3 regions of the Sphingomonas chlorellae genome follow, and region 1 is predicted to be linked to each of the others. Evidence: predicted binding sites of a transcription regulator. Region 1 holds the regulator's gene; each other region holds the start of a gene.
The links. The regulator LexA, encoded in region 1, represses DNA repair genes until DNA is damaged. The targets are predictions, from matches to a motif close to GTTCCNCNCTTGTTCT.

Region 1 (4,277 bases):
GCCGCGCGTGCGCGTCAATGTCGCGGCTGCCGATATGGGGGCGGGCATCGTCGCGGGGAGCCGTATCGCCCTGCGCGCGCGGCTGATGCCGCCGCCGGGGCCGGCGGTGCCCGGTGCCTATGACTTTGCGCGCGCGGCCTGGTTCGACGGACTGGGGGCGGTCGGGCGGGCGCTCGATCCGCCGGTGCTCGTCGTCGCGTCCCCCGCGCAGGGGCCGGGGTTGCGCGCCGCGCTCACCGCGCACATTCTCGACCGGCTGCCCGGCAGCGCCGGGGGGATCGCCGCGGCGCTGGCGACCGGCGATGAAGGGGCGATCGCCGCCGAAGATGCCGAGGCGATGCGCCGTTCGGGGCTCGCGCATCTGCTTTCGGTGAGCGGCCTTCATGTCAGCGCGGTCACCGCCGCGGCGATGACGATCGCGCTCCGCCTGCTCGTGCTCGTGCCCGGCCTTGCGCTGCGCGTCCGCCTGCCGCTGGTCGCGGCGCTTGCCGGTGCCGCCGCCGCGATCGGCTATACCTGGCTCACCGGCGCGCAGGTGCCCACGCTGCGGTCGTGCGTCGCGGCGTTGCTCGTGTTGCTGGCGCTTGTGCTGGGGCGTGAGGCGATGACGCTGCGCCTGGTTGCGGCCGGCGCGGTGGTGGTGCTGCTCGTCGCACCCGCCTCGCTGGTCGGCGCCAGCTTCCAGCTCAGCTTTGCGGCCGTCGCCGCGATCGTCGCGCTCCACGAATCGCCCCGCATCGAACGCTGGTTCGCCGCACGCGACGAGGGGCGGCTTGCCGGCTGGGGGCGTGCGCTCGCCGGGCTGCTCGTCACCGGCATCGTCGTCGAACTGGCGCTGACGCCGATCGCGCTGTTCCATTTCCATCGCAGCGGGCTCTACGGATCGGTCGCCAACCTTGTCGCGATCCCGCTGACCACCTTCGTCATCATGCCCGTCGAGGCGCTGGCGCTGCTCCTCGATCTGGCCGGGCTGGGGGCGCCGCTTTGGTGGGTGGCGGGCAGGGCGCTTGGCCTGCTGCTCGGGCTCGCGCATCTCGTCGCCGCAGCGCCCGGCGCCAACGCCAGCCTTCCCGCCATGCCGGGCGGGGCATTCGCGCTGATCGTCGCGGGCGGGTTGTGGCTCGCGCTGTGGCGGACACGATTGCGCCTGCTGGGCGCGGCGCCGATCCTTGCCGGAGCGCTCTGGGCCGTCGCCACGCCGCCGCCCGACCTCATCGTCACCGGCGACGGCCGCCACGTCGCCCTGCGTGCCGCCGATGGTTCGGTGCGGCTGCTGCGGGAGCGTGCGGGCGATTATGTCCGCACGATGCTCGGCGAAAGCGCGGGCAGCCCACCGCCCTTCGACGCACTCGATGCGTTCGATCCGTTGCCGGAGGCGCGGTGCAGCCCCGATCTGTGCGTCGTCGATATCGTTCGTCCGGACGGGCGCTGGCGCGTGGTCGCGACGCGAAGCCCCTATCCGATCGCGCGGGAGCAGCTGCTGCCGCTCTGCGCCGCGGCGGACCTCGTCGTCAGCGACCGCGCCCTGCCGCGCGGATGCGTGCCGCGCTGGCTTCGGCTCGATCGCCCGCTGCTGGCGCGGACGGGCGGGGTGGCGATCCGCTTTCCGGCACGCCTTGCCACCGTCCGCACCGGCGCCGGGCATCCGTGGGAACGCCCGCTGCGTGTGCTTCCGGCCGAAGTCGCGCCCCAGGCCCGCGCACACCGGCGGCCGGGGGCGCCCCAGCCTCAGTAGCGGCGGAGCAGCCCGGCCAGCCGGCCCTGAACGCGCACCTGATCGGGGCGATAGCGCTGCGCGTCATAGGCACGGTTCGCCGGGTCGAGCCGGATCATCGCGCCCTCGTGACGGAAATATTTGAGCGTCGCCTCGCTGTCGTCGATCAGCGCCACCACGATCTCGCCGTCGCGCGCGACTTCGGTACGACGGATCAGCGCATAATCGCCGTCGAGAATCCCCGCTTCGACCATCGAGTCACCCGATACCTCGAGTGCATAATGATCGCCCGCGCCCAGCAGCGCCGCGGGAACCGGCAGCATCGACGAGCCTTCGAGCGCCTCGATCGGCGTACCCGCCGCGATCCGCCCGTGCAGCGGGATCTCGATGACGTCGTTGGCGGCGCGCGGCGGCTCGGGTGCGGCGGGCGCAGGCGCAGGAGACGCCGCGGCGGCGCGGGCGCTGCCATGGCCCTTCCGTGCCTCGGGACGCTCGGGCATCCGCAGCACTTCCAGCGCGCGGGCGCGGTTGGGCAGGCGCCGGATGAACTGCCGCTCTTCCAGCGCGCTGATCAGCCGGTGCACCCCCGACTTCGACTTGAGGTCGAGCGCATCCTTCATCTCCTCGAACGAGGGCGAAACCCCGGTCTCGGCCAGTCGATCGGCAATGAAGCAGATGAGCTCGTGCTGCTTGCGCGTGAGCATCCAGGTCCTCCGTCCAGAACAGACGAGGAACGTTTACGCAATGTTCCCGTGCGCTGTCAAGCGATGCCGCGTGTTCGCGCGTCGTCTCGGGTCAGTCGTGGCTCAGATGCCCCCGCGCCAGCCCCATCGCGCGTTCGGGAAGCGGCAGGCGGAACGCGCAGAGCAGCCGGTCGGGGGCTGCGTCGATCACATTGGCGGGGCCGCCGCCGATGCCCGGCAACGACACCCACAGGTTCGTGCCCGGCGCACAGCCGGCGCGCGTCTCGAGCTCGACCAGGTTGCGCGTCAGCGATCGTGCGCGCGCGTTCCACCACTGCACGCCGCGCCGCAGCCGGACGGGCAGGTCGATGCGGATCGCGCGCAGGTCGGGCATGATCGCCCCTGCCTCGGCGCCGTCGACCGGCGCGGCCGGCTGGCTGTGCTTCGGCAGCGCGCGGAGCCACGGCATCAGCGTCTGCCAGCCGATCTCGTCGTCGAGCGCCAGCCCGGCATGGCGGCCGTTCACCCACCGCACCGTGCCGCTCAGCGGCGTCAGCGCGTCGAGCAGCAGTTGCACATTGTCGGCCTCGGCCAGCGGGCGGCTCGTCTCGATGCCCACGCCGCGCTGCGAGATGTTGCGCACCAGCACGAAATCGGTGTCGTCGCCGCACCGGAGCGTCGCCTTGTGCCAGATCGCGACGCGCGGCATCCGCCGGCGGTCGGCGGGAAGCGCGGCAAGCGTCCGCGCGAGCACGCCCACCACGTCGATCGGCTCGGCATAACGGAACAGCGCGCGCGCGTTGTCGCCGGGTTCGATCCGTCCGGCGATGCGTTCGCCGGTCGCCAGCCGCAGCGTCGCCTCGGGCGCGGCGGCCAGCGCCTCGGCGGCGGGCAGGCTCAGCGTCGCGGCGTGCGCGCCCAGACACAGCACCGCACAGCCATGCTCGTCCTCGGCCAGTTCGATCGCCGCCGATTCGAAATCGCACGCCGCCGGATCGGGGAGGTCGGTCGAGGAATGGATGTCGGGCAGCAGCGAAAACAGCGTTGCCGATCCCAGTAACTGGTACATTCTTGGTCTAATCCCAGCGCCCGTGCCGGACTCTGGACCGCGTTGCTGAAGGCGCGGTTAAGACGGATGGTTGTGGATTCCCTACCGCACCGCGCAGGCGCCTCAGCCGATCAGCGCCCGCGTGGCCGCCGCGACGTCGGGCTGGCGCATCAATGCCTCGCCGATCAGGAAGCAACGCACGTCATGCGCCGCCATCGCGTCGAGGTCGGCACGCGATGTCAGCCCGCTCTCGGCGACAAAGGTGCATCCCGCCGGCGCGAGCCGAACCAGTTCATAGGTGCGACGAAGATCGACGCTGAAGTCCTTGAGATTGCGGTTGTTCACCCCGATCAGGCGCGACTTGAGCCGCAATGCCCGCTCGAGCTCGGCTGCATCGTGCACTTCGATCAGCGCGTCCATGCCCGCCTCGATCGCCGCGGCCTCGATCTCCGCCATCTGCCCGTCGTCGAGCGCGGCGACGATGATCAGGATCGCGTCGGCCCCCATCGCGCGCGCCTCGCCCACCTGCCAGGGATCGACCATGAAGTCCTTGCGCAGCACCGGCAGCGGGCAGGCCGCGCGGGCGGCGATCAGATAGTCCTCATGTCCCTGGAAATAATCATGGTCGGTCAGCACCGACAGGCACGCCGCACCGCCCTCGGCATAGGCGCGGGCATGCGCGGGCGGATCGAAATCGGCGCGGATCAGCCCCTTGGACGGGCTCGCCTTCTTGATCTCGGCGATCAGCCCGAACCCGCCCGCCGCCACCCTGGCGTCGAGCGCGGCCTTGAACCCGCGCGGCGCGGTGGGGGCGGGGTATTCGCGCGGCGCG
Region 2 (4,277 bases), on a different contig from region 1:
GGCCGGGCGCCTGCGCGCGCAGCAGAGCCGCCGACGCCTGGCCGAGCGCACAGGCCTGGGCCGTCACCGCCACCGCCGCCACCCGGCCCGACGCGTCGACGCTCACCGCAACCCGCACGCTGCTGCCGCAGGTCCGCGAACGCCGCTCGACCTCGGCCCCCGGCGTTGCGATCCGGTCGTCAAAGGGAAGCGACGCGGCGAGCCGCAGGATCTGCGGGGTGTAAAGCGGTACGGTCATCGCCCTATGGATTAGGGTGCCGCGGCGGCAAGCGCGACCCCCGCCGACACGAAAAATGGCAAAACGGCCGCAGCACGGCGCGGCGGCGCGGCCGCGCTAGCGATCGGTGCTGTGGCGGCGATGCGTCGCGGCGGGGCGCGGGCGATGCGTGGCGGCGTTCGCCGCGGCATCGTCGTCGGTGGTCGCCGCGCCATTGTCGGCATCGTCTTCGCCGCCGAACACCGGCTCGCCCTTGCGCCGGCGGTCGACGAAGTCGGCGATCGTCGCGCTGGTCTTGTCGAGCATCGGATAGGTGGTGGCGCTGCGCATCCATTGCGGGCGGTGCGCGGGCCCGCCGCCGACGGTGTCGAGCACGAGCACGATCAGCAGGAAGGCGATGCTGACGAGGATCAGCCCCTTGAGCGCGCCGAAACCGAGGCCGAGCGCGCGGTCGATCGGGCCGATGAAGCTGTCGCGCACGCGGCCGCCGATATTGGCGGCGAGCAGCCGGCCGCCGAGATAGGTGCCGCCGGTGAGCAGCGCGAACGACAGCACCGCGCCCCCCTGGACCGTGCCGACGACGCCGCTCAGCACCTCGGCCAGCGGCGTGTGGAAGAGCTTGAGCGCCATCACGACGAGCAGCCAGGCGAGCAGCGACAGCACCTCGGCCACGAAACCGCGCAGAAAGCCCATCACCGCGGCGGCGCCGATCGCGATGAGCACGATGATGTCGAGTCCGGTAAGCGTCATTCGCATCTCCCGCGGGCGCCTATAGCCGAGCCGGGCGCGCCCGCGAAAGGGTGCCCGCGGATGCGCCGCACGGGCTCAGCCGCGGCCGAGCAGATGATCGACGAATGCGCCGAGCGAGCGGAACCCCGACAGCGCCAGCCCGCCCGATTCGGCCGCCTGGGCCGACGGGCCGAGCGCGCGCGAGAAACCGAGCTTTGCCGCCTCGCGACAGCGCAGCGCGCCATGCGCGACGGGGCGCACCTCGCCCGACAGCGCAACCTCGCCGAACGCCACCGCGTCGGTGGGCACCGGCCGCTCCGACAGTGCCGAGACGAGCGCCGCCGCCACCGCGAGATCGGCGGCGGGATCCTGGACGCGATAACCGCCGGCGATGTTGAGATAGACCTCGCATGCCGAGAAGCTGAGCCCGCATCGCGCCTCGAGCACCGCGAGGATCATCGCGAGCCGCCCCGAATCCCAGCCGACCACCGCGCGGCGGGGGGTCGCGCCGCTGGCGAGCCGGACGGTGAGCGCCTGCACCTCGACCAGCACGGGTCGCGTGCCCTCGAGCGCGGGAAAGACGACGGTGCCGCTGACATTCTCGTCGCGCTGGGTGAGGAACAGCGACGAGGGATTGCCGACTTCGGTGAGGCCGTCGGTGTGCATCGCGAACACGCCGATCTCGTCGGTGCCGCCGAAGCGGTTCTTCACCGCGCGCAGGATGCGGTAGAGATGGCTGCGCTCGCCCTCGAACGCGAGCACGGTGTCCACCATATGCTCGAGCACGCGCGGCCCGGCGATGCTGCCGTCCTTGGTGACATGGCCGACAAGCACGAGCGCGGTGCCGCGTTCCTTGGCAAAGCGGATCAGTTCGCCCGAGGCGGCGCGCACCTGGCTGACGGTGCCCGGCGCACCTTCGATCAGGTCGGAATGCATCGTCTGGATCGAATCGATGATGAGCAGGTCGGGCGGCGTCCCCGCACCGAGCGTGGTGAGGATGTCGCGCACCGACGTCGCCGCCGCGAGCTGGACCGGCGCCTGCCCCAGCCCCAGCCGGCGCGCGCGCAGCCGGACCTGATCCGCCGCCTCCTCGCCCGAGACATAGGCGACGCTGCGCCCCGCCGCGGCGAGCCGTGCCGCGGCCTGGAGCAGCAGCGTGGACTTGCCGATGCCCGGATCGCCGCCGATCAGCGTCGCCGACGCCTCGACGAAACCGCCGCCGAGCGCGCGATCGAGTTCGGCGATCCCCGTCGCCATGCGTTCGGGGAGCGGGATTTCGGCGTCGAGCCCGCTGAGCTGGATCGTGCGACCGCCCGACTGGAGATTGTGGCGCGCCTGAAAGGGCGTGGGCGCCACGGCCCCCGCATCCTCGACCATCGTGTTCCATTCACCGCAATCGCCGCATTGCCCCGCCCATTTGGACGAGACCGATCCGCAGACCTGACACACATAGCGCTTCTGGGGCTTTGCCATGGCGGCAAGGCTAGCCCAGGCGAAACGAAAAGGGAACAGACAAGCGCATCGCATCCGACGCGGCATGGCGGGGGCGCCGCGCCTGCAATCGGGCGCTTCCCCCGGTTGCCGCCCCTGCCCGCCCCGGCTATGCGCACGGTGCGATGAACGCCTCCGACCTCCGTGTCGCCCTTTTCAGCGGCAACTATAACTATGTCCGCGACGGCGCCAACCAGGCGCTGAACCTGCTCGCCGCGCACCTGCTGGCGGCGGGCGTGACGCTGCGCGTCTATTCGCCGACGACGGCGACCCCCGCCTTCGCGCCGACCGGCGATCTGGTCGACGTGCCGTCGGTGCCGCTGCCCGCGGGGCGCGACGAATACCGGCTCGCGCGCGGGCTCCCCGCGCGCGTGCGCCGCGACCTCGAAGCGTTTGCGCCCAACATCGTCCATTGCTCGGCGCCCGAATTCCTGGGCCATGCCGCGGTCAAATGGGCGCACCGGCACGGCGTCCCCGCGGTGGCATCGGTCCACACGCGCTTCGAAACCTATTTCCGCTATTACCGCGTCGGCTTTCTCGAGCCGCTGATCATCGGCATCCAGAAGCGCTTCTACAACCGGTTCGACCGGGTGATGCCGCCGTCGCAGAGCATGGTCGACCTGCTGCGCAGCTGGGGCGTCACCGCGCCGATGACGATCTGGTCGCGCGGGATCGACCATCACCGTTTCCGCCCCGACCGGCGCAGCCTGGAATGGCGGCGCGGGCTGGGCATCCCCGACGACGCGGTCGCGCTGGGCTTTCTGGGCCGGCTGGTGAAGGAAAAGGGCCTCGACATCTTTGCCGAGGTGGTCGCCGAGCTTCGCCGTCGCGGCGTGCCGCACAAGGTGCTGGTGATCGGCAAGGGCCCCGCCGAGCAATGGTTCGCCGAGCAGGCGCCCGAGGCGATCTTTGCCGGTTTCCAGTCGGGCGACGATCTGGGTCGGGCGGTCGCGTCGATGGACGTGTTCTTCAACCCCTCGGTCACCGAGACGTTCGGCAACGTCACCACCGAGAGCATGGCGGCGGGCGTTCCCGTCGTCGCCGCACGCGCGACGGGTGCCGTCGACCTGATCGAACAGGGCGTGACGGGCTTTCTGGTCGATCCCACCGACGTCGCGGGCTATGCCGACGCGATCGAGACGCTGGTGCGCGCCCCGGCGTTGCGCCACCGATTCAGCCTGGCCGGACGCGCCCGGGCGGCGGGTTATGTGTGGGAGACCGCGAACCAGGCGGTGCTCGACGCCTATCTGGAGCTGGCGCGCGCCCGCGCGGGCGACTGACGCACCGGCGGCTCAGCGCCAGTCGAACGCCAGCGGCGCCTCGCGAAAGGCAAAGCGATCGAGGTGGCGCGCCACCACATCCTGAAGCGCGGCGCATTGCGCGGGCGTGCTCGCGGCGATGCGGACGACCAGCGCTTCGGGCTCGGCGACGAAGGTGACGGTCGCATCGCCTGGGAAAATGCCGGCACGCCCCTCACGCGGGAACACGACCTCGCCCTGTTCGGGCGTGAAGCGCACCGCGAGATTGTGCGACCAGTGTTTGCACAATTGCTGGAGATAACGGCTGGCGCTGGCGGTGGGCACGCGCGCGGTGGCGGCGGCTGCAACGGCGGGATCGGGAACGCTTTCGGTCATGCTCGGCTCCGTACAGGGCGTCGACGGCAATGTGGCGGGGATGGCGGCCGGGACAAGGCACGGCCGCCACCGCGCAGGTCGGATCAGCCGTCGAGCCGCTCGATCCGCCGGGCCGCGTCGTCGAGGATTTCGGCGATCGCGTGCTGCGTCTCGGTATCGCTATCGTCGCGGTGGAGCCGTTCGTGCAGCACCGTGCGCAGGTTGCC
Region 3 (4,277 bases), on a different contig from region 1:
GTCGCTTCGTGAACGATCATGCAGCGACCGGTCTTCTCGACCGATTCCTCGATCGTCGCCAGGTCGAGCGGAACGAGCGTCCGCAGGTCGATGATTTCGGCATCGACCCCCATTTCGGCCACGGTGTTGGCCACGACATGGACCATGGTACCATAGCACAGGATCGTGACCGCCTCGCCGGGGCGCACCACCGCGGCCTTGCCCAGCGGGATGCGGTAATAGCCTTGGGGCACTTCGCTCGCGGGATGGCTCGTCCAGTTCTTGGCCGGACGATTGTAATAGCCGTCGAACGGGCCGTTATAGATCCGCTTGGGCTCGAAGAAGAGGACCGGATCATTGTCCTCGATCGCCGCGATCAGCAGCCCCTTGGCGTCATAGGGCGTTGACGGGATCACCGTTTTCAGCCCGGCGACATGGGTAAAGATGCCCTCCGGACTCTGGCTGTGCGTCTGGCCGCCAAAGATGCCGCCGCCGAACGGCGAGCGCACCGTGATCGGCGCGATGAAGTCGCCGTTCGACCGATACCGCAGACGGGCGGCTTCCGACACCAGCTGGTCGAGCGCCGGATAGATATAGTCGGCGAACTGGATCTCGGGCACCGGCCGCAGGCCATAGGCGCCCATGCCAATCGCCACGCCGATGATGCCGATTTCGGTAATCGGCGTATCGAACGCGCGCGTCTTGCCATATTTGGCCTGCAGCCCGGCCGTCGCACGGAACACGCCGCCGAAATAGCCGACATCCTCGCCCATCACGACGACGTTGGGATCGCGCGCCATCATCACGTCCATGGCGGAGTTGATCGCCTGGATCATGTTCATCCGGCTGGTCGCGGGGACGGCGCCCTCGGCCTCGTCGTGCATCGCGGCAGGCTCGTTCTGGTTCTCGGTGTTGCTCACAGTCCGGCGGCCTTTCGCTCGTCGAGCATCTGCTGGGACTGCTCGCGCAGGTGCCAAGGCATTTCCTCGTAAACGTCCTCGAACATCGTCTCGAAGGGCTGGTGCATGCCGTGGCCGAGCACGCCGTTCTTTTCGGCGGCCTTCTGCGCAGCCTTCACCTGTTCGGCGCATTCAAGGTCCATCGCCTCGTGCCGCGCGTCGTCCCATTCGCCGATCGCGACCAGATGCTGCTTCAGCCGGACGATCGGATCGCCGAGCGGCCAGGCGCCATATTCCTGCGCCGAGCGATAGGCGCTGGGATCGTCAGAGGTCGAATGGCCTTCGGCGCGATAGGTGAAATGCTCGATCAGCGTCGGTCCCTGATTGGTCCGCGCACGCTCGGCCGCCCACTGCATCGCGGCATAGACCGCCAGCACGTCGTTGCCGTCGACCCGCAGTCCGGCGATGCCATAGCCGATCGCACGCGCGGCGAACGTCGTCGATTCGGCGCCCGCAAATCCCGAAAAGCTCGAGATTGCCCATTGGTTGTTGACGACGTTGAGAATGACCGGCGCGCGATAAACGCTGGCAAAGGTACAGGCCGAATGAAAGTCGCCTTCCGCGGTCGATCCCTCGCCGCACCAGGTGGCGGCGATGCGGGTGTCGCCGCGCGCAGCACTCGCCATCGCCCATCCCACCGCCTGCGGATATTGGGTAGTCAGATTGCCCGAGATCGAAAAGAAGCCATGGTCGCGCGCCGAATACATGATCGGCAGCTGCCTTCCCTTCAGCGGGTCGGCACGGTTCGAATAGATCTGGTTCATCATCATCTCGAGCGGGTAGCCGCGCGTGATGAGAATCCCCTGCTGGCGGTATGACGGAAAACACATGTCGTCCGCGGCAAGCGCAAGCGCGGCACCGATCGAAACCGCCTCCTCGCCCGTCGACTTCATGTAGAAGCTGGTCTTGCCCTGTCGCTGCGCACGGAACATCCGTTCGTCAAATGCCCGGGTCAGTGCCATGCTGCGCAGCATCCGACGCAACACATCCGGCGAAAGCCGGGGATTCCACGGCCCGACAGCCTGTCCGCTTTCATCCAGAACGCGGATCAATCCATAAGCCAGTTCGTGGAAACCGGAGGCCTTATCCGCGGTGTCCGGTCGACGCGACGCACCGGCAGGGGGAATGTCGAGATCGCTGAAATCGGCGACGTCGCCCGGCCGGAATCGCGGCTCGGGGACGTGGAGCGAAAGCGGGGGCAGATTGGCGCGCGAAGCGTCCATAGTCTCTCCGAAGGCCGATCCGCGTCGTCGGGAGCAACGCGCGGACTTGATTTTTGGCATTGTTATAAAGTTTCAAATCGCTTGTCGAGTAAGTCAGCAGGGCTGACCTTTTTGATTAGAAACCAGCCCTGAATCGTAACTTCGTTATTTCAGTCCAGCAATCTTCGGCCAGTTTATTGCGGCATCCTAGGCCGAGCTTGCGCCGAACGCATCCGCGCGAATCGCATCGCGCAATCAGGCGCCCGCCTTTGGGCGCGGCTCCCAGCGACCTGCCGATTGACTTCGGCTCGAAATGGAACAAAAAACGAACAACGAGTTCTGATCCACACAAGACGGAAAGCCATGGCCGATCCCGCCATCCCAGCCTCTTTGCGCGAGCAGTTGCGGGCGGCAGAGACCAGCAGCTTCCGTCGTCGCCTGGTTCTTCCATTCGGAATCGAAACGATCGATTCGCGGTTGACCGATGGCGGCTTCCGCCTCGACTCGCTCCACGAAATTGCGGGCGCTGGGGCGCATGAGGATGACGAATGTGCCGCAACGCTGTTCGCCGCGGGTCTGGCAGGCCGCGCATGGGGCCCGATATTGTGGGTCGTGCGGCGCCGCGACCTGTTCGCGCCCCGCGTCGCACAGGCAGGCCTCGATCCCAAACGCATCATCTATGCCGAAGCGAGCGACGATACCGAATTGCTCGCAATCATGGAGGAGGGCCTACGTCATCAAGGCCTCGGGGCAGTGATCGGTGAGGTGCAGCGCATCAGCACGAATGCGACACGGCAACTGCAGCGGGCGGCTGAGGGGGGACGCACGATTGCCCTGCTGCTCAAGCGCCACGGACGCGGAGGCAGCGCCCCGCTGAGAGCGCCTTCTGCCGCGGTGACGCGATGGCAGGTCGGCCGCGTCCCTTCGGAATCGACACCCCTCGCCGCGCGCGGCCGCGCGCGCTGGCAACTCACCCTTGTCCATCAACGCGAGGGAGAGTCTTTCGAAATCGTGGTGGAAGCATGCGATGCGTCAGGGCGTTGCGCCCTTCCCGCACCGACATCCCGGCCCGGCCCCCGCACGCAATTCCCCCGCGCAGCCGCCTGAGCGCCCTTACCGATCCCGGCGAGCATGGCCCAAACGGACTCGAGGCCCCCATAGGCTGGGCATTTGGCGATTAGGAAAAGGCTGGCGCACCCGACAGGATTCGAACCTGTGGCCTCTGCCTTCGGAGGGCAGCGCTCTATCCAGCTGAGCTACGGGTGCGTGGGGAAGCCGCCTAGCAAAGCAATTGCCGCGACGCCAGCGCCTTTTCGCTATTTCGACGCCTTGGCAGGCTTGGCGATCGTCACCGGCTCAAACTGGCCCAGACCGCATGTCGCACCGCGCGTCAGTCCAGGCCCCTGCAGTACCGTGATCGTATCGACAGAACAAAGTTGCCCGACGCTGGTTTTGTAAAGGAACCGTTCCTCGAACCCCAGGCCCGGACAGGCCCCGCCGGACAGGCGATTGCGGTACACCTTGCCGCCGCGCATGTAGAAATCGATCGTCGAATCATCGCGAACGCGGGTCTGCTGGATATCGATGGTGCGGACGCAATCGACCGGCTTGCCCGCCGGGGTCGCCACAGGGATCGTTGCATGCTGGTCACCATGCGCGGCATGGCTCTCCTGCGCCGGCAGCGAGGGAGCCGCCGTGGCCAGGGCAAGGGTGGCGAGAAGCAGACGCATCGCAATCCTCCTCAATCGGGCCCGACAACCTGCTTGTGCCGGGCCGGCGCAGGCGTCTTTGGCCTGAATGCACACAGGTCGGCGACCGGGCAGCGCCAGCATTCGGGCGTGCGAGCCTTACAGATATATCGGCCGTGCAAGATTAACCAGTGATGAGCGTGCAGCCGGAACGGCTGCGGCACCACCTTTTCGAGCCCCTTTTCAACCGCAAGCGGCGTCTTTCCCGGGGCCAGGCCGGTACGATTCGCCACGCGAAAGATGTGCGTGTCGACGGCAAATGTTTCTGCCCCAAACGCCACATTCATCACGACATTGGCCGTCTTGCGCCCGACCCCGGGGAGCTTCTCCAGCGCTTCGCGATCGGCGGGGACATGGCCGCCATGGTCGCGGATCAACGCTTCGGAAAG

Region 2: the regulator LexA is predicted to act here: its motif matches at 2,441-2,456, upstream of radA (DNA repair protein RadA).
Region 3: the regulator LexA is predicted to act here: its motif matches at 2,456-2,471, upstream of ACT3CF_RS12615 (ImuA family protein).

What each region holds. Positions count from the first base shown of each region.
Region 1 covers NZ_JBQXXM010000003.1:12,638-16,914, forward strand. Annotated here, with positions in the region: gene ACT3CF_RS08835 (ComEC/Rec2 family competence protein) at 1-1,735, shown strand, start outside; gene lexA (transcriptional repressor LexA) at 1,729-2,418, opposite strand; gene ACT3CF_RS08845 (PilZ domain-containing protein) at 2,510-3,466, opposite strand; gene trpC (indole-3-glycerol phosphate synthase TrpC) at 3,569-4,277, opposite strand, start outside.
Region 2 covers NZ_JBQXXM010000001.1:1,239,216-1,243,492, reverse strand. Annotated here, with positions in the region: gene ACT3CF_RS05700 (iron-sulfur cluster assembly scaffold protein) at 1-238, opposite strand, end outside; gene ACT3CF_RS05695 (CvpA family protein) at 335-967, opposite strand; gene radA (DNA repair protein RadA) at 1,043-2,419, opposite strand; gene ACT3CF_RS05685 (glycosyltransferase family 4 protein) at 2,563-3,717, shown strand; gene ACT3CF_RS05680 (DUF2218 domain-containing protein) at 3,730-4,071, opposite strand; gene ACT3CF_RS05675 (PadR family transcriptional regulator) at 4,155-4,277, opposite strand, start outside.
Region 3 covers NZ_JBQXXM010000004.1:252,577-256,853, forward strand. Annotated here, with positions in the region: gene ACT3CF_RS12605 (alpha-ketoacid dehydrogenase subunit beta) at 1-821, opposite strand, end outside; gene ACT3CF_RS12610 (thiamine pyrophosphate-dependent enzyme) at 896-2,161, opposite strand; gene ACT3CF_RS12615 (ImuA family protein) at 2,504-3,247, shown strand; tRNA gene ACT3CF_RS12620 (tRNA-Arg) at 3,330-3,406, opposite strand; gene ACT3CF_RS12625 (hypothetical protein) at 3,457-3,870, opposite strand; gene nth (endonuclease III) at 3,882-4,277, opposite strand, start outside.